Regions from separate parts of the Enterobacter roggenkampii genome, predicted to be linked through region 2. Evidence: predicted binding sites of a transcription regulator. Region 2 holds the regulator's gene; each other region holds the start of a gene.

What was found. The regulator CRP, encoded in region 2, controls carbon source genes, mostly activating them, when cyclic AMP is high. The targets are predictions, from matches to a motif close to ATGTGANNNNNNTCACAT.
Region 1: the regulator CRP is predicted to act here: its motif matches at 3,086-3,103, upstream of cdd (cytidine deaminase).
Region 3: the regulator CRP is predicted to act here: its motif matches at 7,206-7,223, upstream of hpt (hypoxanthine phosphoribosyltransferase).

Annotation. Positions count from the first base shown of each region.
Region 1 is NZ_CP017184.1:3,106,399-3,116,155, reverse strand. It holds gene BFV67_RS14610 (glutamine synthetase family protein) at 1-1,174, opposite strand, end outside; gene sanA (outer membrane permeability protein SanA) at 1,299-2,015, opposite strand; gene cdd (cytidine deaminase) at 2,143-3,027, opposite strand; gene BFV67_RS14595 (CidB/LrgB family autolysis modulator) at 3,157-3,852, opposite strand; gene BFV67_RS14590 (CidA/LrgA family protein) at 3,849-4,244, opposite strand; gene BFV67_RS14585 (type 1 glutamine amidotransferase) at 4,435-5,139, opposite strand; gene BFV67_RS14580 (AraC family transcriptional regulator) at 5,199-5,996, shown strand; gene dusC (tRNA dihydrouridine(16) synthase DusC) at 6,038-6,970, shown strand; gene BFV67_RS14570 (carbohydrate porin) at 7,330-8,619, shown strand; gene licT (BglG family transcription antiterminator LicT) at 8,786-9,619, shown strand; partial or broken gene bglF (PTS beta-glucoside transporter subunit IIABC) at 9,644-9,757, shown strand, end outside.
Region 2 is NZ_CP017184.1:4,319,230-4,328,986, forward strand. It holds gene mdcA (malonate decarboxylase subunit alpha) at 1-611, opposite strand, end outside; gene BFV67_RS20330 (hydrolase) at 840-1,862, shown strand; gene BFV67_RS20335 (YheU family protein) at 1,859-2,077, shown strand; gene BFV67_RS20340 (phosphoribulokinase) at 2,108-2,977, shown strand; gene BFV67_RS20345 (OsmC family protein) at 3,062-3,466, opposite strand; gene crp (cAMP-activated global transcriptional regulator CRP) at 3,778-4,410, shown strand; gene BFV67_RS20355 (YccS/YhfK family putative transporter) at 4,468-6,555, shown strand; gene argD (bifunctional acetylornithine/succinyldiaminopimelate transaminase) at 6,552-7,772, opposite strand; gene pabA (aminodeoxychorismate synthase component 2) at 7,858-8,421, opposite strand; gene BFV67_RS20370 (putative adenosine monophosphate-protein transferase Fic) at 8,452-9,036, opposite strand; gene ppiA (peptidylprolyl isomerase A) at 9,142-9,714, opposite strand.
Region 3 is NZ_CP017184.1:799,662-809,418, forward strand. It holds gene acnB (bifunctional aconitate hydratase 2/2-methylisocitrate dehydratase) at 1-236, shown strand, start outside; gene yacL (protein YacL) at 444-806, shown strand; gene speD (adenosylmethionine decarboxylase) at 838-1,632, opposite strand; gene speE (polyamine aminopropyltransferase) at 1,633-2,502, opposite strand; gene BFV67_RS03670 (YacC family pilotin-like protein) at 2,617-2,964, opposite strand; gene cueO (multicopper oxidase CueO) at 3,110-4,678, shown strand; gene BFV67_RS03680 (glucose/quinate/shikimate family membrane-bound PQQ-dependent dehydrogenase) at 4,753-7,143, opposite strand; gene hpt (hypoxanthine phosphoribosyltransferase) at 7,352-7,888, shown strand; gene can (carbonate dehydratase) at 7,980-8,642, opposite strand; gene BFV67_RS03695 (ABC transporter ATP-binding protein) at 8,750-9,676, shown strand; gene BFV67_RS03700 (ABC transporter permease) at 9,673-9,757, shown strand, end outside.

The sequences.
Region 1 (9,757 bases), 1.2 Mb from region 2:
GCCCGTACAGCATGCCTGTCAGGATAGTGGCTATGACCAGATACGGATTCGCATCGGCCCCGGCCAGCCGGTACTCGATACGACGGTTGCTCTCATCCGAGCAGGGAATACGCAAGGCGGCGGAGCGGGTGTTATAGCCCCAGGAGTTAAAGACGGGTTCCGTCAGGTTTTTACGCAGGCGACGAAACGCGTTGACCCCCGGCGCAAGAATGGCGACGGAGGCGGGCATCAGCGCCAGCTGGCCCGCGATGCACAAGCGCATCATGCTGCTCAGCGCGTTCACCGGCGAGGCAAAAACGTTTTCGCCACGGCTATCGTTCAGGCTGAAATGGATGTGCAAACCGCTGCCGGAAAGCTCGCTGAACGGCTTAGCCATAAAGTTGGCCTGAAGACCGTGCTTTTCAGCGACATAGCGGGTCAGGCGGCGCAGGGCCAGCACGTTATCACAAACCTCTACGACGCGCTGGCTGTGCTTCAGGTTTAATTCGTACTGTCCGGACTCGGCTTCCGCTACCACCCCTGACAGCGGTATGCGCTGAAGGTGCGCCAGCTGTTCCAGCTCGTCAAACAGCGCCGCATGCGCCGACGAGGTATCCATGTGAAAACAGCCCTGATTTTGCGGATCGCGTTCGCCCTGTCCCGTCAGGTAAAACTCGATTTCCGGGGCAATCACCGGGAAAAGGCCGTGCTGGTGGAAGCGGGCCACGACGTTCTGCAGTATCGCGCGCGGCTCAAGCGGGCAGGGGTTACCGTCGCTGTCTTTCATCGTCAGCAGGATCTGCGCGGTGTGCTCCGGATCCTGCGGACAGGGGCGCAGAGAACCGGCGACCGGGACGCACAGCCGGTCGGGTTCATCATAAAGCGGGGCGGCGATGTTTCCCTTCTGGTCCATTGAGTAGACGGAAAGCGGAAAATAACAGCCTTTTTCCAGGCTCAGCATGCTCTCCACCGAGAGGCGCTTGCCGCGCATCGTGCCGTTGATATCGTTCAGGTAAACGTCAACATGTTTCGTTTGCGGGTAACGTTCCAGATAATCGGCCACTTCCACGGCAACGTTGTGCTGCAGGGCGTCAATTTTTTCATCCAGCCAGAGGCCAGAATTAAGTGCGCCAGGGAGTGATAAGCCGGGAAAGTTAAAGTACGGGCGGAGACTTTTGAGGAAAAACGCATTCATTATCGAGTTCATAGTCATTCTTCAATGAAGCCGTAGCGGCAGTGAACTCAGCTTAAAAGAGCCGACGTAAAGGGGAGATAAAAAGCGTCAGGCCCGGCGTAAAGAAAGTATAAAGGCGGCTCTGTTATTTCTCTTTTTTCTGCATATCCAGCAGCTGCTCGGGCGTGACGGCCGGATAACCCTGCGCGTCTTCCGGCACTTCGTGCATCGCCGGAATCGGCACCAGCGGGCCTAAAAAGCGCGGTTCGCGCTTAAAGATATACAGATCGGCCAGGGCACCAAAGCGGGCGCCGAACTCGCGGACGCGCACGCTCAGCATATCTTTTGGCGACGGCACCGCGTAGCACTGCGCCTGAATGCCCATGTGCAGGGCGATAAACAGCGCGCGCTCGCAGTGGAAGCGCTGGGTGATGATGATGAAGTCGTTGGTGTCGAAGACCTTGCGCGTGCGGACGATGGAGTCCAGGGTGCGGAAGCCCGCGTAGTCGAGCACGATATCGGCAGGATCCACGCCCGCGGCAATCAGGTCCTTACGCATCGTCACCGGTTCGTTATAGCTTTGCAGGGCGTTATCGCCGCTCAGCAGAAGGTAGTTCACCTTGCCGCTGTTGTAGGCGTTCAGCGCGCCCTGAATGCGGTAACGGTAATACTGGTTGATGACGCCGGTGCGGTAATACTTGGCGGTGCCGAGCACTACCCCAACCTGACGATAGGGCAGGTCCTGCAGGTCGTCAAAGATATAGGGGGCGGTTTTCCAGCTCATCCACCGGTCGAGGCCGAGCACGATCAACAGCAGTATGCCGACCAGGACAGACAGGCTGTAAAAAACGCGCTTTAACATGCAGATGGCTCGTACCGAAGGTGAAATTTAACTCAGGCTACTTTACCCGCCTGGTTAGCGCAAGAAACAGCGACTCAACTGAGGGGTTTTTCAACAAACTGGCGGGCATTTCTGCCCGCCGGAAGGGTTACGCCAGCAGCACGCGGTCGATCGTCGTACAGCCCAGCGCTTTAAGCGTTGCGGCAGTGGCATCCCACTGAATCAGCGGCGCATCAGCAATTTCTGCCAGAATGGCGCGCTGAATGTCCGGATAGTCATAGCCGTTCAGGTTCAGCAGGTTAAGTGCGCCCTGCAGCGGCGGCAGCGTTGGGTTAAACGCGGCGTTTTCTGCATAGCTGCCGGTGAAGATTCGGCCATCGCGACACTGCAGCGCCACGCCGCTCGGGGACGTGCTGTACGGCGTGTGGCTCTTGTTGGCGGCGGTAATCGCCGCCTGGCTCAGGTCATCGCCGGACAGGGCGAAACCGTGGTCCTGCTCGTCCATCAGCAGGGTTTTGATCTCCAGATCTTTCGGGCCAAACGCGTCCGGCAGGTAATCCGCCAGCGTGTGCGGCGCGCGGCCCGGCAGGTTGATGCGCAGCTGCAGCCCGCTGTTCAGCTCGTTCATAAACTGACGGCAGTGGCCGCAGGGGGTGTAGTTCACGGTAATGGCGCTCAGCGCTTTTTCACCGCGCAGCCAGGCGTGGCTGATGGCGCTCTGCTCGGCGTGAACGGTTTGCTGCATGGTTGCGCCCAGGAACTCCATATTGCCGCCGAAGTACCAGGTGCCGCTGACGCCGCGCGCAATGGCCCCGACGTTGAAGTGGGAGAGATCGGCCCGCGCGCAGGCGGCAGCCAGAGGAAGCAGTGCGAAAGCCAGCGCGTCTTCGTCCAGTCCCGTTGCCTGTTTCAGCATCGTGACCTGCTCCGGGGTCAGCAGGGCGGGGAAGTGCGCATCTGCCAGAACGGGAGTAAGGGCTGACTGCAAATTCTCTGCAAGCTGGGCGAAAGCAGCTTGAAAACGTGGGTGCATGGCGTTTGCCTCATAAAGGTTAATGGATCGGTAGTTTACGGAGCCGTCAGGGCTTTATATGTGATCCACTTCTCATTATGTATGCAACTTATGAAATCAAAATGAAATTTGCGCGACGCATCGCAAATTTTAGCCCATCACTGCCAGAATCAGCGGGAAAATGAACGGGGCCAGCAGGGAGGTAATAATCCCGCAGATCACCAGCGCCAGGGAGCTAAACGCCCCTTCCTGATAATCCAGCTCCGCGCAGCGGGCAGTGCCCAGCGCGTGCGAGGCGGTGCCCATCGACAGCCCCCGTGCCGCCTTAGTATGAATACGCATCGCGTTCAGCAGGGTGTGGCCAAACACCGCGCCGAGAATACCGACGAAAATGACGCACATCGCGCTGATGGCCGGAATGCCGCCGAGGCTGCCCCCAACCGCCATCGCGATAGGCGTGGTCACCGATTTAGGCAGGATTGACGCCGCAATCTGTGGGGAAGCGCCCATCAGCAGCGCCACCGACGTGCCGGTGATCATCGCCACCAGGCTACCCACAAAACAGATGGTAATGATGGATTTCCAGCGGGCGCGGATCTGGTGCAGCTGCTCATATAAAGGGAACGCCAGCGCCACGACGGCGGGCTGCAGCAGGTCGTTTAAGATTTTGCTGCCGGCAAAGTAGCGTTCGTAAGGAATGCCGGTGAGCAGCAGGAACGGAATTATCACCACCATCGCCACCAGCAGGGGGTTCAGCAAGGGCATTTTGAAACGCGCGGCAAGCTTACGTGCGGCGAAAAAGACTGCAAGGGTGAGCGGCAGGGACCACCAGATATTGTCCATCATTTTTTTGTTTTCTCCCCAATCACGTTACGTTCGCCATGCACCAGATGTGAACTCCAGCTCACCACCAGGAAAACCACCAGCGTACTCACCGCGCAGGAAACAACAATCGGGCCGAACTGGGCTTTGAGCAAATCAAAATACTGCATGACCCCGACGCCGATAGGCACGAAAAGCAGCGCCATATAGCGAATGAGGACGAAGCAGCCGGGATTGACCCACTTTGCAGGCAGGATTTGCAGCGCCAGCAACACGAAGAGGATCAGCATGCCGATAATGCTGCCGGGAATGGTGATGGGCAGCAGCGACGCGATGAAAATCCCGGCATACAGGCAGGCGTAAATCAGGACGAATGCGCGCAGATATTGCCAGATAATGTTCAATGATTTGCTCATGGTGATAGTCCTTGCTGAAACGCATTCATCATACAATTAAACCTAAAAATGTGCCACGGATCACATCATGAATTTTGAGCATACCAGACATTCCGGAATGGAACGTCCGGTATCACCTTACTGGTGCAGGCTAGAGTTTAGAGGAAAGGGGTTGCGCTGGCGAAGTAACGCGCCAGAGAAGGCATCAGCGTCAGGCGGTCAGCTTATCGAGAAAAGAAAACAGCACCTGGTTCATTTCGCGATAATCATGCGAACGGAGTTTTTCCGCCGTTTCGACAAAACGGAATTCACCCGCGCGGCGAAGGTCATTCTGCGAATGCTCAATCAGCAACTCTACCACCTCCGGCGTTAGCTCCATATGGCACTGGAAACCGTAAACCCGTTCGCTGTATTGCACGATCTGGCGGGGACAGCCCTCGCTGTAAGCCAGAACCTTAGCCTGCGGCGTCAACCCAGGCATGTCGTTATGCCAGTGACCGACGTTCAGCACGCTGCCAAAGTCTTCAAACAGCGGGTTCGCCTTGCCTGCATCTGTGAGCCTGACGGGAAATTTGCCGATCTCTTTTTCCGGGCTGTGGCAAAACGCGGCGCCCAGCGCTTCGCCGATAAGCTGTGAGCCCAGACAAACGCCTATCACCGTTTTACCTGCCTCTATCGCGCGGCTGATGAGTGCCTTTTCCGCCTGCGCATCAAACCAGGGGCATTCCTCACGCGTGGTGGCGGGGGACTGCGGGCCTCCCATGATGATAAGCAGGTCTGTGTGCCCCAGTTCCTCAGGTAATGAATCGCCCTGATACACTCTGGTGTAGCTCAGACTGCAGCCGCGACTTTTCCCCCAGATTTCATAGGCGCCTGGCGCCTCGAAATGTTCATGAATAATAAAATGGATGTGCATTGCGTCTCTCTCCGGTTACGTGTACAAGCAGCATCATAAGAGGAAGGGGGGAATGTGAAATGCCAACCGTTATCGATAAAACGCCAATTCACGACGATGCCATCGGATGGTCAAGAGGGGCAATTCGCTATACGCGCGGCGAAGTCGATCCGCCTCACCAGCATTCGCAGGGACAACTTTTGTTTGCCATCAAAGGAGTCATGCTGGTCGAAACCGGCAGCAAACGCTGGGTCATACCGCCGCAGCGCGCGCTGTGGATCCCTCCCTTTCAGGAACACACCTACAGCGTGCTATCCACAACGGAGCTCCGCGCGGTCTGGTTTAGCCCGACGCTGATATCGCAATGCGAGCCTTTTAAGCGGAAAGACGAGGTTCACGTGATTATGGCCACAGCGTTGTTCAAAGAGCTGATTGCCGGGCTGTTCAGCGCGGAATACCGCCCGGCAAGCCAGCGCAGCATGGCCGTTTTGCTGCTCGATATCCTCAGCGAGACGCAGCAGATTTCGGCCGAACTGCCGATGCCCGTGGATGAGCGCTTACATCGCGTGGCCTGTGACCTCATTGCCAACAATCTCTGGGATCTCTCTCTGGAAAGGCTGGCGGAACGGGCCGCGATGTCAGAACGCACATTTTCACGTGCGTTTATCAACGATACCGGCTTTAGCTTCCGGGCCTGGCGACAGCGCGCAAGGATTTGTGCCTCGCTGGATCTCCTCGCCAACGGATACCCGGTTAAGCAGGTGGCCTGGATGCTGGGGTTTTCCGGCCCGGCGGCATTTGCGGCGGCGTTTCGCGCCATTGTTGGGGCAACGCCGGGTGACTTTCTGCCTGAACAGAAGCGCTTCCCAGCGATATAGAGAGCGGCTACTATAGCGCGTCTTTTTTCACAGGTACTGCTATGCGTGTTTTACTGGCCCCAATGGAAGGCGTGCTCGACTCCCTCGTGCGCGAGCTTCTGACCGAGGTGAACGACTACGATCTCTGCGTGACGGAGTTTTTGCGCGTGGTCGATATGCTGTTGCCGGTAAAATCCTTCTTCCGGCTTTGCCCCGAGCTGCACAACCAGAGCCGGACCTCTTCCGGCACGCTGGTGCGGATTCAGCTCCTCGGCCAGTATCCGGAATGGCTGGCGGAAAACGCCGCCCGCGCGGTTGAGCTGGGCTCTTACGGGGTGGATCTCAACTGCGGCTGTCCGTCGAAGCTGGTGAACGGCAGCGGCGGCGGGGCGACGTTGCTGAAAGATCCTGAGCTGATTTACCGCGGCGCGAAAGCCATGCGCGAGGCCGTGCCCGCGCATTTGCCGGTGACGGTAAAGGTGCGGCTGGGATGGGACAGCGATGCCCGACAGTTCGAGATCGCCGATGCGGTGCAGCAGGCCGGGGCCACCGAGCTGGTGGTGCATGGCCGCACTAAAGAAGATGGCTACAAAGCCGATCGCATAAACTGGCAGGCGATCGGTGAGATCCGCAAACGCCTCTCCATTCCGGTGATCGCCAACGGCGAAATATGGGATTACGAGAGCGCGCAGGCCTGTCTGCAGGCCACCGGCTGCGATGCGGTAATGATCGGCCGCGGCGCGCTGAATGTGCCCAACCTCAGCCGGGTGGTGAAATATAACGAACCGCGTATGCCCTGGGCAGATGTCGTCACGTTGCTGCAAAAATACAGCCGTCTGGAAAAGCAGGGCGACACCGGTTTGTATCACGTCGCGCGTATTAAGCAGTGGCTGAGTTATTTACGCAAAGAGTACGAGGAAGCGCTGGAATTATTTCAGGAGATTCGTACTTTACAGACGTCGGCTGATATTGCGCGGGTGATTCAGGCCAAATAATAAGCGTTAAATTGCTCACACTTTTTTAAAACAGAAAACAGTTCAGGTTTTCAACGTGGCGCGACGGTGTTAAGGTGCCACTGTTTTCAACGCAGGATTGTGACTGGTTAACAGGCAAAACCTAAGCGTTCCACAGCATTTTCGCTGTGGGGCGCTTAGGTTTTTTTTTGCCTGTCATTTACGCAGGAGAGATATTTGGCTTAGCGCTTTTTAATGATTTTTAAAAAAAGAAATAGCGACAGGAAATAGAAAAATTTCCTGCGGCCGGTTACGCACTCAATACTCAATCACAGGTTGTTATCATGGCATATAAAAATAAACTCTATGCGTTCGCCTTATTGGCGATATCCCCGCTGTCGATGGCGCAAGACTGGAACGGTACGGTATTAGGGTTTGAAGCTCCGCCGGAGCCTGTGCTGGGCGAAATGCTCGGCATACGTAAAATCCTTAACGATAACGGTTTTACCTATAACCTCGGATACCTGAATGAAATTGGCTGGAACGGCGGTGGCGGATATAACCACGACTCCCACGTGGCCTATATTGACCAGTTCGCGCTGACCTTCAACCAGGACCTGGAGCGCTGGACCGGTATCCCGGACGCGCGTATCGAGGGGAACATCGTCAACCGCAACCACAATGACGATCTCACCACCAAACGCGTGCAGGACCCGCGCGTCAACTTCAACGATCTGACCCAGGAGAGCTGGGGCGGGCAGTCGATTACCCGTCTGGGCTGGCTGACCTTTGCCCGCAGCTTTGACGACCGGCGTCTGACCTGGCGCATCGGGATGATGAACAAGGTGCAGACCTTCGATCAAATTATCCCCTGTGATTTTCAGCTGCTGTCCCAGTGCGGCGGAAAGTCAGCCAACTCGCTCACCTGGAACAACTGGAACGTCCACACCTGGGGAACCACGCTTGCGTATAAATTAACGCCGACGCTGACCTTAAAAGGCGGCGTGATGGAGCAGAATCCGCAGGCCGCCAGCCGCAGCCATGCCTGGAGCTGGTCGACGAAGGGCAGCAAAGGGGTCTTACTGCCGGTTGAAATCGAAGCGCGTCCGCTGATTAACGGCCTGCCGGGCGCGTACAACCTGGGCGTGGTGTTTACCAACGCGCCGCAAACCGATCTCTATCGCGGCAAATCCGGCGGGGCGGGCGCGACGGACCCGGACGGATTCGATACCCACAGCCGGACCTGGTTCATGTACGCCGGGCTGAACCAGCAGCTTACGCAGCATCAGGATGACCCGAATCGCGGGTTGAGCACCTCGTTCAGCATGAGCCTTGCGGATCAGCGCACTAACTACATGCATCAGGTTTATGCCGCCTCGCTGCGCTACCGCGGACTGTTTGATGCGCGACCGGAAGACTGGATTGGCTTTGGCTTAACCTGGATTGATATGAGCAGCCAGTACGCCCGCAACCAGCGTTACCTGAACAGCCTGAGCGGCGTGAGCGACTACAACAATCCGGCCTGGCACCCGGTGCCGGGCCATTCCCTGAACGGCGAGTTTTACTACCGCTTTCGTCCGGTGTCATGGCTTGAACTGCAGCCGGGCATTCAGTACTGGCACCATCCCGGCGGGGTCAGTCGCACCCAGGATGCCTGGGTCACCGAGCTGAAAACGGTGGTGACCTTCTGATATCACGGTAGCAAGTTCGATCCGCGTCACGTTTCTGACGCGTGACGCATTGAGGCTACGAATGAAACTGTTAGAGTGCCAGAACTGGATTGTTACTGCTTAGGCAGGCAAAACCTGATTTTCTGGCATCTGCCGGAGGTCAGGTTTTTTTGTTTCTGGGGTTCAGATGAAAATCGCCAAGATACTCAATAATAACGTGGTGGTTGTTCAGGATGAGCGCGGGCGCGAACAGGTGGTGATGGGCCGTGGGCTGGCCTTTCAGAAGCGCGTCGGTGAAGCGCTGGATACCGCGCGGGTTGAAAAGGTGTTTGCGTTACAAAGCGATGAACTGGTGCGTCGGCTCGGCGAGCTGCTGAGTCAGATTCCGCTGGAGGTGATGACCACCTGCGACCGCATCATCGGGCTGGCGGCGCAGCGGCTGGGCAAGCTGCAGGAGAGCTTGTATATCACCCTCACCGATCACTGCTACTTTGCGATTGAGCGGCAGAAGAACGGGTTGGCCATCAAAAACGTGCTGCTGTGGGATATTAAACGGCTGTATCCGAAGGAGTTCGAACTAGGGCAGGAGGCGCGGGCCATTATCGCCAGACGCCTGAACGTCGAACTGGAGGAGGATGAGGCCGGTTTTATCGCCCTGCATCTGGTTACCGCGCAGTTGAACAGCGAAATGCCGGAGGTGATGCACGTGACGCGGGTGATGCAGGAGATCCTGCAGCTGGTGAAGTATCAGCTGCAGCTTGAGTATGACGAAGAGTCGCTCAGCTACCAGCGTTTCGTCACCCACCTGAAGTTTTTTGCCCAGCGGATGCTCATCCGCACCGTGGTGGAAGATGACGATGTCTCGCTGCATACGGCAGTCAAAGACAACTACGCGAAGGCGTGGAAATGCGCCGAGAAAATTGCGCAGCACCTGAACAAAAGCTACCAGCGTGAGCTGACAACCGAAGAAATTATGTTCCTCGCCATTCATATCGAGCGGGTGAGAAAAGAGGGGCGTTAAGCCTCAAAACAGGATTGTTACTGCATCACGCAGGCAAAACCTGAGCGCGGCCTTCGTCAGAAGGTCGTTCTCGGGTTTTTTTATTTTTGTACTCAGTCAACAGGTGCCTGCGGGCATCGGATGTAAGGAAATCGAGAT
Region 2 (9,757 bases):
GGAATGTCCACGCGCGGCAGGTCACACTCGTCATCCACCAGCTCGTTCACCTGCGCGATGACGATGCCGTCATGGAACGCGGCGGCTTCCACCAGCGCCGGGGTATCTTCGGTGCTCGCCCCGGTATAGAGGTTGCCTTTGCGGTCAGCTTTAAAGCCAGCAATCAGCGCCACGTTGGGCGACAGGTCGACGTAGAGACGGGAGTAGAGTTCGATGTAGGTGTGAATCGCGCCGATTTCGAGCTGACCATCCTCCAGCAGTTGGGAGATGCGCAGGCTCTGCGTCCCGGAGAAGGAGAAATCCAGCTTGCGGGCGATGCCTTTCTCAAAGATATCCAAATGTTCGCTACGGCCAACGCTCGGCATGATCATATGCAGGTCGTGGACGATCTGCGGGTTCACTTCGGCCAGCGAGCGGGAAAGGAAATCGGCCTGCTTCTGGTTGTTACCTTCCAGCACGACCTTGTCGCCTGGCGCGATCAGTTTTTCCAGCATGGCGACGAGATCGCCGGTTGGCAGTACCTTGCCCTGCACCGGTACGGAGGCCAGACGACGCGCTTTTTCGCTGCGTCGCGTGTTCCATTGCCGGGTGGGTGTTTGCCCAGATAACATTATTAACCTCCTGATTCAGATAATCATTTTGATTTGCTTAACGTTGAGTAGAGTGTGCGCTCTGGTGAGAAAGGCATCAATTAAGCGTAGAGGTGAATCATTAGCCTGAGAGTAATAATCAAGGTAAATATTTGTGATCGGGATCAGTTCATGTTTCGGAAAACCAGGCTAAACGGGGTACAATTCGGAAAGTATCGTTAATTTCCGACAAGAATCAGCATCGCGCTTATGACCCAAATCATTCCATCAGGCTTCGAGATTGCAGCCGAAGACAGCACTGAGTTCGTGCCTATGCGCGGCGTCGCCAATCGCCATTTGCAGACCATGCTGCCGCGACTGATCCGCCGCAAGGTTCAGTTCACCCCACACTGGCAGCGGCTAGATCTGCCAGACGGTGACTTTCTGGATCTCGCCTGGAGCGAAGCGCCGGATCAGGCTCGACATAAGCCGCGGCTGGTGGTTTTTCACGGTCTGGAAGGCAGCCTGCACAGCCCGTATGCACACGGGCTCATTGAGGCGGCCAAAGCGCGCGGCTGGCTCGGCGTGGTGATGCATTTTCGCGGCTGCAGCGGCGAGCCGAACCGGCAGAAGCGTATCTATCACTCGGGTGAAACAGAAGACGGCACGTGGTTTTTACACTGGCTGCGGGACAACTTTGGCACCGTGCCCACCGCGGCCGTAGGCTACTCGTTGGGCGGAAATATGCTGGCCTGCCTGTTAGCTAAAGAAGGGGAAAGCGTCCCGCTGGATGCCGCCGTCATCGTCTCCGCCCCGTTCATGCTGGAGCAGTGCAGCTACCACATGGATAAAGGCTTTTCCCGCGTCTATCAGCGCTACCTGCTCAACCTGCTGAAGGCCAACGCGGCGCGTAAGCTGAAGGCCTACCCGGACACCCTCCCGGTCAGCCTGCGCCAGCTGAAAAAAGTGCGCCGCATACGCGAATTCGACGATCTGATCACCGCGAAAATTCACGGCTTCGCCGATGCAATTGACTATTATCGTCAATGCAGCGCCATGCCGCTGCTCAGCAAGATCACGCAGCCAACGCTGATCATTCACGCCAAAGATGACCCTTTTATGGATCATCACTCGATTCCCGCTCAGGAATTCCTGCCCGACAACGTTCACTATCAGTTGACCGAGCACGGCGGCCACGTCGGGTTTATCGGCGGCACGCTGCGCCGCCCGAAAATGTGGCTTGAGACGCGTATTCCTGACTGGCTAACCCCTTATCTGGACGGTGCAACATGATTATTCCCTGGCAGGATCTGGCTCCCGAAACGCTCGATAATCTGATTGAAAGCTTTGTATTACGCGAAGGCACCGATTATGGTGAACAGGAACGCTCGCTTGAGCAAAAGGTCAACGATGTAAAGCGCCAGCTGAAAAGCGGCGACGTGGTGCTGGTGTGGTCAGAACTGCATGAGACGGTCAATATCATGCCCCGCAACGCGTTTCACGGCTGATCTTCCACCCTTTTCAGTCAGGGAGTTGCTATGTCTGCCAGACATCCGGTTATTGCCGTTACGGGGTCGAGTGGTGCGGGAACCACCACCACCAGCCTCGCATTTCGCAAGATTTTCGCCCAGCTGAATCTCCGTGCGGCGGAGGTCGAAGGCGACAGCTTTCACCGCTACACGCGCCCGGAGATGGACATGGCCATCCGTAAGGCGCGCGATCTGGGTAAACACATCAGCTACTTCGGTCCGGAAGCCAATGACTTCGGCCTGCTGGAACAAACCTTTATTGAGTACGGCCAGAGCGGTAAAGGGCAGTCCCGCAAGTATCTGCATACCTATGATGAAGCCGTTCCCTGGAATCAGGTGCCTGGCACCTTTACCCCCTGGCAGCCCCTGCCGGAACCTACCGACGTGCTGTTCTACGAAGGATTACACGGCGGCGTGGTCACGCCGCAGCACGACGTGGCGCGCCACGTGGATCTGCTGGTTGGCGTGGTGCCTATCGTTAACCTGGAGTGGATCCAGAAGCTGACGCGTGACATGAGCGAGCGCGGCCACTCGCGCGAAGCAGTGATGGATTCGGTGGTGCGCTCCATGGAAGACTACATCAACTTCCTGACGCCGCAGTTTTCCCGCACCCATATCAACTTCCAGCGCGTGCCGACGGTGGACACCTCCAACCCGTTCGCGGCCAAAAGTATCCCATCCCTGGATGAGAGCTTTGTGGTGATCCATTTCCGCAATCTCGAAGGCATTGACTACCCCTGGCTGCTGGCGATGCTGCAGGGCTCGTTTATTTCTCACATGAATACATTAGTCGTACCGGGCGGAAAAATGGGGCTGGCGATGGAGCTCATCATGACGCCGCTGGTGGAGCGACTGATGGAAGGGAAACAGATCGCGTGAGTTTTTTGCCCGGGGCGCTGCGCTTACCGGGCCAACGGTCGTGCTTTTGTAGGGCGGGTCAGCGAAGCGCCACCCGCCAAAACATTAAGCCTCGATCACTTCATACGAATGGGTGATGTTTACCGCTTTCTCCAGCATTAACGCCACAGAGCAGTACTTCTCCGCAGACAGGTCCACCGCACGTGAAACCGCCGCGTCTTTCAGTTCTTTACCGGTGACCACAAAGTGCAGATTGATGTGGGTGAACAGGCGTGGCGCCTCTTCGCGGCGTTCTGACGTGAGTTTGACCTCACAATCCGTCACGTCATGACGGCCTTTTTGCAGAATCGACACCACGTCAATGGCACTGCATCCCCCTGCCGCCATCAGCACCATTTCCATTGGGCTGGGCGCTTTATCGCCGGAGTTACCATCCATCAAAATCTGATGTCCTGACGCGGACTCGCCCAGGAACGTTAAACCTTCAACCCACTTCACGCGCGCTTGCATATTCTTAAACTCCAACGTTGCATTTTTGGTGACAGATTACGCGTGCGTTACATTTCTCGCAATGGAAGGCGACCTGCATCATGCTGAAGCGAGACACCAGGAGACACGCGGCGAAAGCTATGCTAAAACACTCAGGATGCTACAGTAATACATTGACGTTACACATGTATGCAGAGGACATCAAACTTTACTGGCTGCGAAACGTTACGGTAGCCGACTTCCCAGGGTATGGGTAAGAATTCGATTGCAACCCCAGAGTCCGGATGCATCTGATGACTCTGGTGACAGCTTATAACAGAGGATAACAGCGCATGGTGCTTGGCAAACCGCAAACAGACCCGACTCTCGAATGGTTCTTGTCTCATTGCCACATTCATAAGTACCCATCAAAGAGCACGCTGATTCACCAGGGTGAAAAAGCGGAAACGTTGTATTACATCGTTAAAGGCTCGGTGGCAGTGCTGATCAAAGATGAAGAAGGGAAAGAGATGATCCTTTCTTATCTGAACCAGGGCGATTTCATCGGTGAACTGGGCCTGTTTGAAGAGGGCCAGGAACGTAGCGCCTGGGTTCGTGCAAAGACAGCATGTGAAGTGGCTGAAATTTCTTACAAGAAGTTCCGTCAGCTGATTCAGGTTAACCCTGACATTCTGATGCGTCTCTCTTCCCAGATGGCGCGCCGTCTGCAGGTCACCTCAGAGAAAGTGGGCAACCTCGCCTTCCTGGACGTGACGGGCCGCATCGCACAAACTCTGCTGAACCTGGCGAAACAGCCGGACGCCATGACCCATCCGGACGGCATGCAAATTAAAATTACCCGTCAGGAAATTGGTCAGATCGTCGGTTGCTCCCGTGAAACAGTGGGCCGTATCCTGAAAATGCTGGAAGATCAAAACCTGATCTCCGCCCACGGTAAAACCATCGTGGTTTACGGAACGCGTTAATTCCGCTTAAACGGCGTGCCATCGCAAGGTGTCACGCCGTTTTTGTCTCTACTCCTCATGTGGCGCAGGCTGATCTATCACCCGGAAGTTAACTACGCACTGCGACAAACGCTGGTGTTGTGTCTACCCGTGGCCATCGGCCTGATCCTCGGACACCTTCAGCAAGGCCTGCTCTTTTCCCTCGTGCCCGCCTGCTGCAACATTGCTGGCCTGGACACACCGCATAAGCGCTTTTTCAAACGTCTGATCGTGGGCGGCTGCCTGTTTGCTGGCTGTAGCCTTGCCGTACAGCTTTTACTGGCCCGGGATATCCCGCTGCCGCTGATCCTGACGGTGCTGGCGATGACGCTCGGCGTCACGGCGGAAATCAGCTCGCTGCACGCCCGCCTGCTACCCGCCTCGCTGATTGCGGCCATCTTCACGCTGAGCCTCGCCGGGAATATGCCGGTGTGGGAGCCGCTGCTGATCTACGCGCTGGGGACACTGTGGTACGGGCTGTTTAACTGGTTCTGGTTCTGGCTGTGGCGGGAACAGCCGCTGCGCGAATCCCTGAGCCTGCTCTATGTGCAGTTGGCGGAATACTGCGAAGCCAAATACACCCTGCTCACCCAGCATACCGATCCGGAAAAAGCCTTACCGCCGCTGCTGACGCGCCAGCAGAAGGTGGTGGATCTGATAAGCCAGTGCTATCAGCAGCTGCATATGCTCGCCGCCAACAAGAACCACGAATACAAACGGCTGCTGCGCACCTTCCAGGTAGGCCTGGATCTGCAGGAGCATATCTCCGTTAGCCTGCACCACCCGCAGGAGGTGCAAAAGCTGGTTGAGCGCAGCCACGCCGAAGCGGTGATCCGCTGGAACGCGCAGACCGTCTCGGCACGCCTGCGCGTGCTGGCTGACGATATTCTCTACCACCGCTATCCCACGCGCTTTAATATGGAAAAACAGCTCGGCGCGCTGGAGAAAATCGCCCGTCAGCATCCGGATAACCCGGTCGGCCAGTTTGCCGCCTGGCACTTCAGCCGCATCGCCCGCGTGCTGCGCACCCAGCGCCCGCTTTATTCCCGCGACCTGATGGCGGATAAACAAAAACGGCTTCCCCTGTTGCCCGCGCTCAAAAGCTATCTGTCTCTCAAATCGTCCGCCCTGCGCAATGCCGCACGAATTAGCGTGATGCTCAGTATCGCCAGCCTGATGGGCATGGCGCTGCATCTGCCGAAGCCCTACTGGATCTTAATGACCGTGCTGTTCGTCACCCAGAACGGCTACGGCGCCACGCGGGTGCGTATTCTGCACCGGGCGGGCGGCACCATGGCCGGGCTGATCATTGCAGGCGTAACGCTGCACTTCCACGTGCCGGAAGGCTATACCCTGGCAGGCATGCTGGCGATCACGCTGGTGAGCTACCTGATTATCCGCAAAAATTACGGCTGGGCGATGGTGGGCTTTACGGTGACGGCGGTATACACCCTGCAGCTGCTTACGCTGAACGGCGAACAGTTTATTGTCGCCAGGCTGATTGATACCCTGATCGGCTGCCTGATTGCCTTCGGCGGCATGGTCTGGCTGTGGCCGCAGTGGCAGAGCGGGCTGCTCAGGCAGAACGCCCACGACGCGCTGGAGGCCGACCAGCAGGCCATTCGCCTCATCCTGAGCGACGACCCGCAGCCCTCCCCGCTGGCGTATCAGCGCATGAAGGTCAACCAGGCGCACAACGCTCTGTTCAACTCGCTCAACCAGGCGATGCAGGAGCCGGGCTTTAACTCACATTATCTGGCCGATATGAAGCTGTGGGTAACGCACAGTCAGTTTATCGTTGAGCACATTAACGCCATGACGACGCTGGCGCGCGAGCATACGATGCTGACGCCGGATCTGGCGCAGCGCTATTTGCAGTCGTGTGAAATTGCGCTGCAGCGCTGCCAGCAGCGTCTGGAGTATGACTCGCCGGGCGAGTCGGGGGATTTAAATATTCTGGAAGCGCCGGAGACGTTAACCCACGGGCCAATGAGCACCCTGGAGCAACACTTGCAGCGCGTGCTGGGGCATCTGAACACCATGCACACCATTTCGTCGGTGGCATGGCGTCAGCGTCCGCATCATGGGGTTTGGTTAACGCGCCGGTTGAAACGAACCGAATATTAGCCTTTAACGATCTTTGCAACCGCCGCGGCAAAGCGGGTTAAGCCGTCTTCGATGTCTTTGTCTTCCACCACCAGCGACGGCGCAAAGCGCATCACGTCCGGCCCGGCGTTGAGCACCATCACCCCTTCGCGAGCGGCGGCGTGCAGGAAGTCGCGCGCGCGGCCCTTGTACTGCGGCTTCAGCTCGGCGCCAATCAGCAGCCCCATCCCGCGGATCTCGCTGAACACGTCGTACTGCTCGTCAATCTGCTTCAGGTGCTTCACAAACAGCTCGCGCTTCGCGCTAACGCCGTTTAGCACCTCTGGCGTGTTGATGATGTCGAACGCGGCCCCCGCTACGGCGCTCGCCAGCGGGTTACCGCCGTAGGTAGAGCCATGAGAACCGACGTGGAACGCGGAGGCGATCTCCTGCGTCGTCAGAACCGCACTTACCGGGAAACCGCCGCCGAGCGCTTTCGCGCTGGTCAGAATATCCGGCGTCACGCCGTAGTGCATATAGGCAAACAGGTCCCCGGTACGCCCCATCCCGCACTGCACTTCATCAAACACCAGCAGCGCCTGATGCTCGTCGCACAGCGCGCGCAGCCCTTTCAGGAATTCCGGGGTTGCCGCGGTCACGCCGCCTTCCCCCTGAATAGGCTCGACCACCACCGCGCAGGTGTGGTCGTCCATCACCGCTTTCACCGCGTGCAGATCGTTAAACGGCACGTGGATGATGTCGGCCGGTTTCGGACCAAACCCGTCGGAATACTTCGGCTGGCCGCCAACGGAGACGGTAAAGAAGGAGCGTCCGTGGAAGGCATTGTGGAAGGCGATGATTTTGGTTTTGTACGGGCTGTGGCGCGTGGTCGCGTAGTAGCGCGCCAGCTTAAAGGCGGTTTCGTTGGCTTCGGTGCCGGAGTTCATAAACAGCACGCGCTCGGCAAACGTGGCATCAATGATCTTACGGCCCAGGCGCAGCGCCGGTTCGTTGGTGAACACGTTGCTGGTGTGCCACAGGGTTTCACCCTGGGTTTTCAGCGCCTCCACCAGCGCGGGATGGCAATGACCCAGCGCCGTGACCGCAATACCGCCCGCGAAATCCACATACTCCTTGCCCTGCTGATCCCAGACGCGGCTGCCTTTCCCCCTCACCGGGATAAATTCAGCCGGTGCATAAATCGGCAGAATCACTTCATCGAATGTCGCGCGGGTAATTGCTGGTTGTTCAGTTGCCATGTCATGCCCATCCATTTATGTCACATTGATTGTGAAAATATAATCACAAAATATGCATAAAAAATCACAGCAAGGCAACAGATATTCAGCGATGGAGGAAATTTGCCAGCAGCGCGTGCCCCTGCTCGCTGAGGATGCTTTCCGGATGGAACTGCACGCCTTCGAGATCCCATTCGCGATGTCGAATCCCCATGATCTCCTGCGTATCGCTCCAGGCGGTCACCTCAAAGCCGTCGGGCAGCGTCGACGGGTCAATGACCAGGGAATGGTAGCGCGTCACGGTTAACGGATTATTGAGCCCCGTGAACACTCCGGTGCCCGTGTGGGTGACCGGCGAGGTTTTGCCGTGCATGACTTTGGCGGCGCGCACGATGGTGGCACCAAAGGCCTGAGCAATCGCCTGATGGCCCAGACAAACGCCGAGGATCGGCAGCTTGCCGGCATAGTGCTGGATAACCTCCAGCGAAATACCTGATTCCGACGGCGTGCAGGGGCCGGGTGAAATCACGATTTTCTGCGGAGCCAGCGTCTCGATATCGGCCAGGCCAATCTCGTCGTTACGTCGGACAACCACCTCTGCACCCAGTTCGCAAAAATACTGGTAAAGGTTCCAGGTGAAGGAATCGTAGTTATCAATCAGCAGAATCATGGCGGCTCCCGAAAAAAATGCCGCCCTATTCTACTCAGATTCCCGCGCTTCGCTCACTACTTTGGCAAAGATCGCGTTTAGCGCGGTTAAATCCCCCGTTGCGCCGCTGCGGTTAGCGGACACCCACTCCTCGGGATCGATATCGCGCCAGTCCAGTGAATAGCCCGCATGGAGCGCCAGCTGCTCAAAGAAAACGCGCTGAGCAATACCGTTACCACTCGAAAAAGGATGCAGCATGTTGATTTCACAATAATAATGGCTAATTTTTTCAATGAACGCCGCTTTCTCAAGGCCAGCCAGATACTTTTCGCTTTCCAGTGCCGCCATCAGTTCATTACCCATCTTCTCGATGTATTCGAAATGGCAGAAGGGAATATCACCTTTGAAAATATCGTCGGTCCGGAACTCACCTGCCCGCTTCATCTCTCTGCGGTAGAGATGGCGGTGAATAAGGCACAGATGGGGTAACCCGGGCGCGGAAGGCCCAAGCGCCAGGCTCTCAATGTCGGGATCCGATGGACCATTACCTTTCTCAAGGAGACAACTGGCCTGAAAGTTGACGCTACGCTGCTGCTCCCAAAGACGGGATTTTTGCTTGTCGGTGAGTTTTTTCACTTAACGCCTCCCTGAATAGTCCGTTTGCCACAAGTATAAGCAGCAAAACGCGCTTTCGCAGGGAGGGGTCACAACACGGGCGAGCCTCGCCCGCGTCGAAGAACGTTACGGCAGAACTTTTGCGGAGAGGATCACGACAGGTTTGGACGGCACATTCTGATACGGACCGACGTCATGGGTAGGCACCTGAGAAATCTTATCGGCCACGTCCATCCCTTTCACGATTTTACCGAACACCGCATAGCCGAAGTCGCGCTGGCCGTGGTCGAGGAAGGCGTTATCCGCCACGTTGAGGAAGAACTGGCTGGTCGCGCTATCTTTGTCTGCGGTACGCGCCATAGAGATCGTGCCGCGTTTGTTCAGCAGGCCGTTGTCCGCTTCGTTTTTGATTGGCGGGTTCGGCTGTTTCTGCTGCATCTGCTCGTTGAAGCCGCCACCCTGAATCATGAAGCCCGGGATCACGCGGTGGAAGGTGGTGTTGTTATAGAAACCACTGTTCACATAGTCGAGGAAGTTTTTCACAGAAACCGGAGCTTTCTGGCTATTCAGTTCCAGCTCAATATTCCCGGCGGAGGTGGTCAGCAGAACGTGAGGGTCCCCTTTTGCTGCCAGCGCAGCAGGGGAAACGGCAGAAAGAGCAAACACAGCTGCGACAGCCGCCAGTGTTGATTTGAGCATGAGAATTCCTTAACAAAGCGCAGTATAAAAAGCGAATGGCTTG
Region 3 (9,757 bases), 1.2 Mb from region 2:
CCTCGACCCGTAACTTCCCGAACCGTTTAGGTACCGGTGCGAACGTCTTCCTGGCCTCTGCGGAGCTGGCGGCGGTTGCGGCGCTGATTGGCAAACTGCCAACGCCGGAAGAGTACCAGACCTTTGTGGCTCAGGTGGATAAGACAGCGGTGGATACCTATCGCTATCTGAACTTCGACCAGCTCTCTCAGTACACCGAGAAGGCCGACGGGGTTATCTTCCAGACGGCAGTATAAATGCTACCCTCTCCCGTGGGAGAGGGGCTGGGGGTGAAGGCACCAGACCGCACCTGACCCATTGCCCGGTGGCGCTACGCTAACCGGGCCTACAAAACCCATCGCAACTACGGTGGGTTTTTTATTTTCATTCCTCCCACCTCCCACGCTTTTTTTCTTCCTCGCTGCTGCGATAATTACCTTAATGGCTTTGCAGAGGAAAACACTATGGATTACGAATTTCTGCGCGACATCACCGGAGTGGTGAAAGTGCGTATGTCGATGGGCCACGAAGCCGTTGGACACTGGTTTAACGAAGAGGTGAAAGAAAATCTCGCCCTTCTTGATGAGGTTGAACAGGCGGCAAAAACGGTGAAAGGCAGTGAGCGCTCCTGGCAACGCGCCGGGCACGAATACACGCTGTGGATGGACGGTGAAGAGGTCATGGTGCGTGCCAACCAGCTCGAGTTTTCAGGCGACGAGATGGAAGAGGGGATGAGCTACTATGACGAAGAAAGCCTGTCGCTGTGCGGCGTAGAAGACTTCCTTCAGGTGGTGAATGCCTACCGCGAGTTCATGAAACAGCGGTAATTTCCCGAAGCATCCCTGCTCCGGGCAACACTTACACGGCCGGAATGTTGCGGCCGTAGTAGATCTCGCGCATCTCTTTCCAGAGCAGGTCAGTAATCGCCTTACGCTCTTCTTCGCTCAAATCTTCCGGCTTCGTGTGGAACATATAGTGCTTAAGGTCGAACTCCTTAAGTAACATCTTGGTATGGAAGATGTTTTCCTGATACACGTTCACGTCCATCATGTCGTACAGCGACTTCATGTCCTCGGACATAAAGTTCTGAATAGAGTTGATCTCGTGGTCGATGAAGTGCTTCATGCCGTTGACGTCACGGGTAAAACCGCGCACGCGGTAATCAATCGTGACGATATCCGATTCCAGCTGGTGGATGAGATAGTTCAGTGCGTTCAGCGGGGAAATCACGCCGCAGGTCGACACTTCAATATCGGCGCGGAACGTACACAGCCCGCCTTCCGGGTGACTCTCCGGGTAGGTATGGACGCAGATATGGCTTTTATCCAGGTGAGCAACCACCACTTCCGGCAGCGGGCCCGGATGTTCCGTTTTGTCGATAAGCTTCGGATCGACCGGCTCTTCGCTGACCAGTATGGTCACGCTGGCGCCCTGGGGTTCATAATCCTGTCGGGCAATATTCAGGATGTTGGCGCCGATAATGGAACAGGTTTCTGACAGGATCTCGGTCAGACGGTTGGCGTTGTAGAGTTCGTCGATATAGGCGATGTAACCATCGCGTTCTTCCGCTGTTTTGGCATAGCAGATATCGTAAATACAAAAACTCAGGCTTTTGGTCAGATTGTTAAAGCCATGCAGTTTAAGCTTTTTCAATTAGCTCACCCCCTTAGTGGATAATGCGTCTTGCAGGTACTGCGGCAGAGCAAACGCTGCGGTATGAATAGCCGGATTGTAGTATCGGCACTGTAGACCTGCCTGATGGAAGCGGGCCTGAATAATTTCGGTGGAAAGATGACGTAATACGTCGTTATCCGTCGCCCAGGCAAAGGTCATGATCCCGCCGTAGTACGTCGGAATGGCCGCCTGATAGAAGCTGACATCCTCGAAATAGGTGCTGAGCTTGCGATGGCTATCCAGCGCTTCATCCTGTTGCAGGAAGCAGACGCCGTTTTGGGCGACGAAGATCCCGCCCGGGTTCAGGCAACGCTTGCAGCCTTCGTAGAACGAGGAGGTAAACAGCGACGCGCCAGGGCCGATAGGATCGGTGCAGTCGGAGATAATGACGTCAAAGGTCTGGGTTGTCTGGTTAACAAAGTTAACCCCGTCATCAATCACCAGATTAAAACGCGGATCGTCATAGCTACCGGCATTGTGGTTGGGCAGGTACTGGCGGCAGAACGAGACGACGCTCGCATCGATTTCCACCATGGTGATGGTTTCAATCGAGCGATGGCGGGAAACTTCACGCAGCATTGCGCCGTCGCCACCGCCGATAATCAGGACATGCTTCGCGTGACCGTGGGCCAGCAGCGGGACGTGGGTCATCATCTCATGATAGATAAACTCATCTCGCTCGGTCGTTTGCACGACGCCGTCCAGGGCCATGACGCGGCCAAAGGCAGCATTCTCGAAGATGATGAGATCCTGGTGATCGGTTTTTTCATGATAGAGCACGTTATCAACGGCAAAGTACTGACCAAACTGGTCATGCAGTGTTTCATGCCACAACGTGTGGTCGGCCATACGCGGACTCCTCCTTTGTTAACATCCGTTACGCTCACAAAAATGAGCGAAACATGATAGCTAACTATAACCGTGGTTGCACGGCTATAGGTTTAACAGGAGGCGTCGGGAAGGTTATTTGACGTAGGCGAGCAGGCTGAGCGAATCGCGAGCCAGCGCTTTGCATTTTTTAGCCGTGGGAATGCCAATACCGCTTAGGTCACGGTAGCTGTCTTCGCCGAGCGTCTTCATGTCAAAGCTGTCGTAGTTGCTGAGATCCCACTGGTTCTGCTGGGCAAAAAAGACCAGCGCGCGGCGAATTTGCCCGTTGGGTAAATTCTGGTAGCCACAATCATTTTTCAGGAATACAAAAACCGCCGTTAAATCGGCCATATCTTCCGCTTCATTTTCACTGAGCGCATAGCTGTTCGCACACATTGCCATCAGGCTACCGAACAAAATTGTCCTGAAAAACGTCTTCATTGCTTCTACCACTTCTTCACGGAAAATTAACGTTAGCATACTTGATGCCAGTGCGACGATCTTTATTATTGCCGCTTTACTTGACCTTCCGGTAAGGGGAGGGTTTATGCTCAAAAGATCGCCTGCTGGAAATAAGGAAATGAACATGCAACGTCGTGATTTTTTAAAATATTCCGTGGCGCTGGGGGCTGCCAGCGCCTTACCCCTCTGGAGCCGTGCGGTTTTCGCGGCTGACAGGCCTGCCTTACCCATCCCTGATTTGCTGACCGCTGACGCCCGCAGCCGTATCCAGCTTGTCGTTCAGTCCGGTAACACGCTGTTCGGTGCGCACAACGCGACAACCTGGGGCTATAACGGCAATCTTCTCGGTCCTGCGCTACAGCTGCGCAAAGGTAAAGCGGTGACGGTGGATATCCACAATATGCTTGCTGAAGAGACGACGGTGCACTGGCACGGACTGGAAGTGCCGGGCGAGGTAGACGGCGGGCCGCAGGGCATCATCAAAGCGGGCGGCACGCGCAGCGTCACCTTTACGCCCAACCAGCGCGCCGCGACCTGCTGGTTCCATCCGCATCAGCATGGCAAAACGGGCCATCAGGTAGCCATGGGGCTGGCGGGGCTGGTGCTGATTGAAGACGACGAAAGCCGCCTGCTGCGCCTGCCGAAGCAGTGGGGCATCGACGATGTGCCGGTGATTGTGCAGGACAAGAAATTCACCGCTGACGGGCAAATCGACTACCAGCTGGATGTGATGAGCGCGGCGGTCGGCTGGTTTGGCGACACGCTGCTGACCAACGGCGCCATTTATCCTCAGCACGCCGCGCCGAAAGGCTGGCTGCGCCTGCGTCTGCTTAACGGCTGTAACGCGCGTTCCCTCAACTTCGCCACCAGCGATAAGCGTCCGCTGTACGTGGTCGCCAGCGACGGCGGGCTGCTGCCTGAGCCGGTGAAGGTCAACGAACTGCCGATGCTGATGGGGGAGCGCTTTGAGGTGCTGGTGGATATCAGCGACGGCAAGCCGTTCGATCTTGTGACCCTGCCGGTTAGCCAGATGGGGATGGCGGTCGCGCCGTTTGACAAGCCGCATCCGGTGCTGCGTATCCAGCCGTTACGGGTGACCGCTTCCGGCACGCTGCCTGATACGTTAACCACGCTGCCGGCACTTCCGTCGCTTGATGGGCTTACGCAACGGAAACTGCAGCTCTCCATGAACCCGATGCTCGATATGATGGGCATGCAGGCGCTGATGGCGAAATATGGCGATAAGGCGATGGCGGGGATGCATCACGGGCAGATGAGGGGTCACATGAACATGGGCCACGGCAACATGGGCGGCATGGGGAACATGAATCACGGCGACCATGGCTTTGATTTCCACAACGCCAACATGATCAACGGCAAAGCGTTCGATATGAACATGCCGATGTTTGCTGCGACAAAAGGGCAGCTTGAGCGCTGGGTGATTTCAGGTGAAGAGGACATGATGCTGCACCCGTTCCATATCCACGGCACGCAGTTCCGCATTCTCTCTGAGAACGGCAAAGCCCCGGACGCACATCGCGCGGGCTGGAAGGATACGGTGAAGGTGGAAGGCGGCGTCAGCGAGGTGCTGGTGAAGTTTGACCACGATGCGCCGAAGGAGTTTGCCTACATGGCGCACTGCCATCTGCTGGAGCATGAAGATACGGGGATGATGCTGGGCTTTACCGTATAAAAAAAGCCGGGTGGCGGCTTCGTCTTACCCGGCCTGCATTGCTAAAAACGGCAACTTTCGTTGCCGTTTTGCTTTTATTTGCCTTCGTCCGGCAACGCATACGCGACAATATAGTCGCCCATCTTCGTGCCAAACGAACCGTGACCGCCCGCGGAGATGACAACGTACTGCTTGCCATTCACTTCATAGGTCATCGGCGTGGCCTGGCCACCCGCTGGCAGGCGGCCTTGCCACAGTTTTTCACCGTTGGTCATGTTGTACGCGCGCAGGTAGTTATCTGCGGTTGCCGCGATGAACAGCACGTTACCGGCGGTGGAGATTGGGCCACCCAGCATTGGCATACCCATATTGAACGGCACCGGAACCGGCATTGGGAACGGCATGCTGTCCTGTGGCGTACCAATACGTTTTTTCCATACGATCTGGTTAGTTTTCAGATCCAGACCGGAGATGTAACCCCAGGCAGGCTGTTTACACGGCAGACCGAACGGCGACAGGAACGGGTTCAGCGTCACGCCGAACGGTACGCCATACTGCGGCTGAATACCGGCTTCGGTACCGCTGCCTTTCGCGTCTTTCGGCTGCTCCATTGGGTTGCCCGGACCGCGTGGGATCAGACGGGAAACGAACGGCAGCGCCATTGGGTTGGCAATCGCGACCTGACGGTTAGGGTCAACGGAGATCCCACCCCACTCGAACATCCCCAGGTTACCCGGGAAGACCAGCGTGCCCTGCTCAGAAGGCGGCGTGAAGATGCCTTCATAGCGCAGCTGATGGAACATCACGCGGCACACCAGCTGGTCAAACATCGTGGCACCCCACATGTCTGCCCCGCTGAGGTCTTTCTTCGGACGGAAGCTCAGATCGGAGAACGGCTGGGTTTTGCTGACGTAATCGCCTTTCGCCGCACCCTGCGGAACCGGTTTTTCCGGTGCAGGCACAACCAGCTTGCCGTTGCTGCGATCCAGCACGAAGATGTTGCCGGTTTTCGCTGGAGCGTAAATCACCGGTACGGTTTTGCCATCAACGGTGATGTCCGCCAGCGTCGGCTGGGACGGCATATCCATATCCCACAGATCGTGGTGAACGGTCTGGTAGCTCCAGGCCAGCTTACCGGTGGTCGCGTTCAATGCCACGATAGCGCTGGCATAACGTTCCTGCTCCGGCGTGCGGTTACCGCCCCAGATATCTGGCGTAGTAACGCCCATCGGCAGGTAGACCAGGTCCAGCTTCGCGTCATACGCCGCTGGCGCCCAGGAGTTTGGCGAGTTAAAGGTAAAGGTGTGTTCGTCCGACGGGATCGCGTTCGGATCTTTCGCGCCCGGGTCGAAGGCCCACAGCAGTTTACCGGTGTTCACGTCGAAACCACGGATAACGCCGGAGGTTTCACGGGTAGAGAAGTTATCCGTTACCGAACCGGCAATCACGATGGTTTTATCGGTGATGATGGGCGGGGAGGTCGGCTCATACAGACCCGGCGTGGTGTCCGGCATATTGGTCTGCAGATTCAGGATACCTTTGTTGGCAAAGGTTTCGCACAGCTTGCCCGTTTCGGCATTGATGGCGAACAGACGACCATCGTTCACCGGCAGCATGATGCGGCGAGGACAGTCGGCAATGACTTCCGGGCTCGCATTATCCGGGCGCGCTTCGTGATAAGAGACGCCACGGCAGGTCACGTGCTGGAAGGACGGGTTGGAGTTCAGCTGCGGATCGAAGTGCCATTTCTCTTTACCGGTGGCCGCGTCGAGCGCGAACAGACGCTGGTGCGCCGTACACAGATAAAGCATATCGCCGACTTTAATTGGCGTCACTTCGTTGGTCAGTTCACCCGGATCGTTCGGCATCTTCAGATCGCCGGTACGGAATACCCAGGCTTCTTTCAGGTTTTTAACGTTGTCCGCGTTGATCTGCTTCAGCGGAGAGTAGCGCTGACCTTCCTGGTTACGGCCATAGGCAGGCCAGTCGCCGTCAGCAACCTGAGAGATCGCCGCCGCAGGCGTCGATTCTGCGTTCAGCGTACCGTTGATCTCCTGCGGATCGTTGAAGCCAGCCCAGGTCAGGATACCGCCGCTGATTAACAGCGCTACCACCAGCGCCGCGACCGCACCGCTGGACGGCACGATCAGGCGACGCCAGACGAACGGCAGGATCAGCCAGATGCCGAAGAAGACCAGGATGTCACTGCGCGGCGTCAGCGCCCAGAAGTCAAAGCCGACTTCCCAGACGCCCCAGATCATGGTGGCAAGAAGGAGTGCGGCATACAGCCACAGTGCAGATTGTTTTCTACGCCAGAGCAGGACGGTTACGCCAAGCATAACCAGGCCCGCAATCGGGTAGTACCAGGAGCCGCCGATCGCGACCAGCCAGACGCCACCGATTAACAGGTACAGGCCGCAGAAGGCGGCGAATAGCGCTGTTAATGTCACCAGTAGACGCGGCTGTTTAGAGTTTGTTTCAGCCATAGAAAGTGTACTCGTCAGTTTTTGTTAATAATTTGCTAGCAACTAATTATAGGTATTAACAAGTGTGATCGGAATCACAATATTTGCTTTTTATAACTCATACGCCAGGGTTATCCATTTGCTGATATAATGGCTGGCTTGCGTATCAGTGCTGGATATTAACTCATCCGTATTGAGAGATTTTCATTAAAATCATTTGGTTAGTAATATGAAACATACTGTTGAAGTGATGATCCCGGAAGCCGAGATCAAAGCGCGTATCGCCGAACTGGGTCGTCAAATCACCGAACATTACAAGGACAGCGGCAGCGAAATGGTGCTGGTCGGTCTGTTGCGCGGCTCTTTCATGTTCATGGCAGACCTGTGCCGTGAGGTGCATGTGCCCCATGAGGTCGATTTTATGACCGCCTCCAGCTACGGCAGCGGCATGTCCACCACCCGTGATGTGAAAATCCTGAAAGATCTGGATGAAGATATTCGTGGCAAAGATGTGTTGATCGTTGAGGACATCATCGACTCCGGCAACACGCTGTCAAAAGTGCGCGAGATCCTGAGCCTGCGTGAGCCAAAATCGCTGGCGATTTGCACCCTGCTGGATAAGCCTGACCGCCGTGAAGTGCAGGTGCCGGTGGAGTTTGTTGGTTTCTCTATCCCGGACGAGTTCGTCGTCGGTTACGGCATTGACTACGCACAGCGTTATCGTCATCTGCCGTATGTTGGGAAAGTGGTATTGCTGGACGAGTAATTGCGGTTTGTTGCCCGGTGGCGCTGCGCTTACCGGGCCTACGAATGGGCACATGTAGGCCGGGTAAGGCGCAGCCGCCACCCGGCTTTGTTTATTTATGGTTTACGTGCTTAAGCTGAAGGTTGGCAATTCCTGAACGGTAACGCTGCTCCAGCGTTTCGCGGTTGGTGGCGGTCACTTCCAGGTTGCGCAGCAGACCATCGTGAATACCGTACGCCCAGCCGTGGATCGAGACCTTCTGCCCGCGCTTCCACGCCGATTGCATGATCGTTGAGTGGCCCAGGTTATACACCTGCTCCATCACGTTGAGTTCGCACAGGGTATCCATGCGGCGCTCCTGCGGCATTTCGCCCAGCAGTGAGCTATGTTTGAACCAGATATCGCGGATGTGGAGCAGCCAGTTATCAATGAGCCCCAGCTCCGTGTTTTCAACCGCCGCCTGCACGCCGCCGCAGCCGTAGTGGCCGCAGATGATGATGTGCTCGACTTGCAGAACGTCAACGGCATACTGAACAACAGAAAGACAGTTGAGATCGGTGTGAATCACCAGGTTGGCAACGTTGCGGTGAACAAACAGTTCGCCGGGCTCGAGGCCGGTCAGGCGCTCCGCCGGTACGCGGCTGTCGGAGCATCCAATCCAGAGAAAGCGTGGGTTTTGCGCCTGCGCGAGTTTTCCAAAAAATCCGGGGTCTTCCTCCACCAGCATTTTTGACCATAGTGCATTGTTGCTGATGAGTGTATCTATGTTGTTCATGGAGGTTAGCGACCTGTAACCGAGTAATTGCGTTGCGCTACTATAGGGTAACCCGACTTTTAATGAAACCACACAACGTGTGTCAGAACTGAAGGTAAGTTAATTTCATGGCAATTGCACTGGAGCTTGAGCAGCTTAAAAAAACCTATCCGGGCGGCGTTCAGGCGCTGCGCGGAATAGATCTTAAAGTAGAGGCCGGTGATTTTTACGCGCTTCTGGGGCCGAACGGGGCGGGGAAATCGACTACCATCGGCATCATTAGCTCGCTGGTGAACAAAACCTCCGGCCGCGTCAGCGTGTTCGGATACGACCTGCAAACAGATGTGGTCAACGCCAAGCGCCAGCTGGGTCTGGTACCGCAGGAATTCAACTTCAACCCGTTTGAGACGGTGCAGCAGATCGTCGTTAACCAGGCGGGTTATTACGGCGTTGAGCGTAAAGAGGCCCTGGAGCGGAGCGAAAAATACCTCAAGCAGCTCGATCTGTGGGAAAAGCGTAACGAACGCGCCCGGATGTTATCCGGCGGGATGAAGCGCCGCCTGATGATTGCCCGTGCGCTGATGCACGAGCCAAAGCTGCTGATCCTCGATGAGCCGACGGCGGGCGTAGACATTGAGCTGCGCCGCTCCATGTGGGGCTTCCTGAAAGACCTCAATGACAAAGGCACCACCATCATTCTGACTACCCACTACCTGGAAGAGGCGGAAATGCTGTGCCGCAACATCGGCATCATTCAGCACGGCGAACTGGTGGAAAACACCTCGATGAAGAACCTGCTCTCCAAGCTGAAATCGGAAACCTTTATTCTCGATCTGGCGGCAAAGAGCCCGCTACCGAAGCTTGAAGGGTACCAGTATCGTCTGGTGGATACCTCAACGCTGGAAGTGGAAGTGCTGCGTGAGCAGGGGATTAACAGCGTGTTCTCCCAGCTGAGCGCGCAGGGTATTCAGGTTTTAAGTATGCGTAACAAAGCGAACCGACTGGAAGAGCTGTTTGTCTCTCTGGTGCAGGATAAACAAGGAGACAAGGCATGACGCATCTTTACTGGGTCGCGCTGAAAAGTATCTGGGCGAAAGAGATTAACCGTTTTATGCGCATCTGGGTGCAAACCCTGG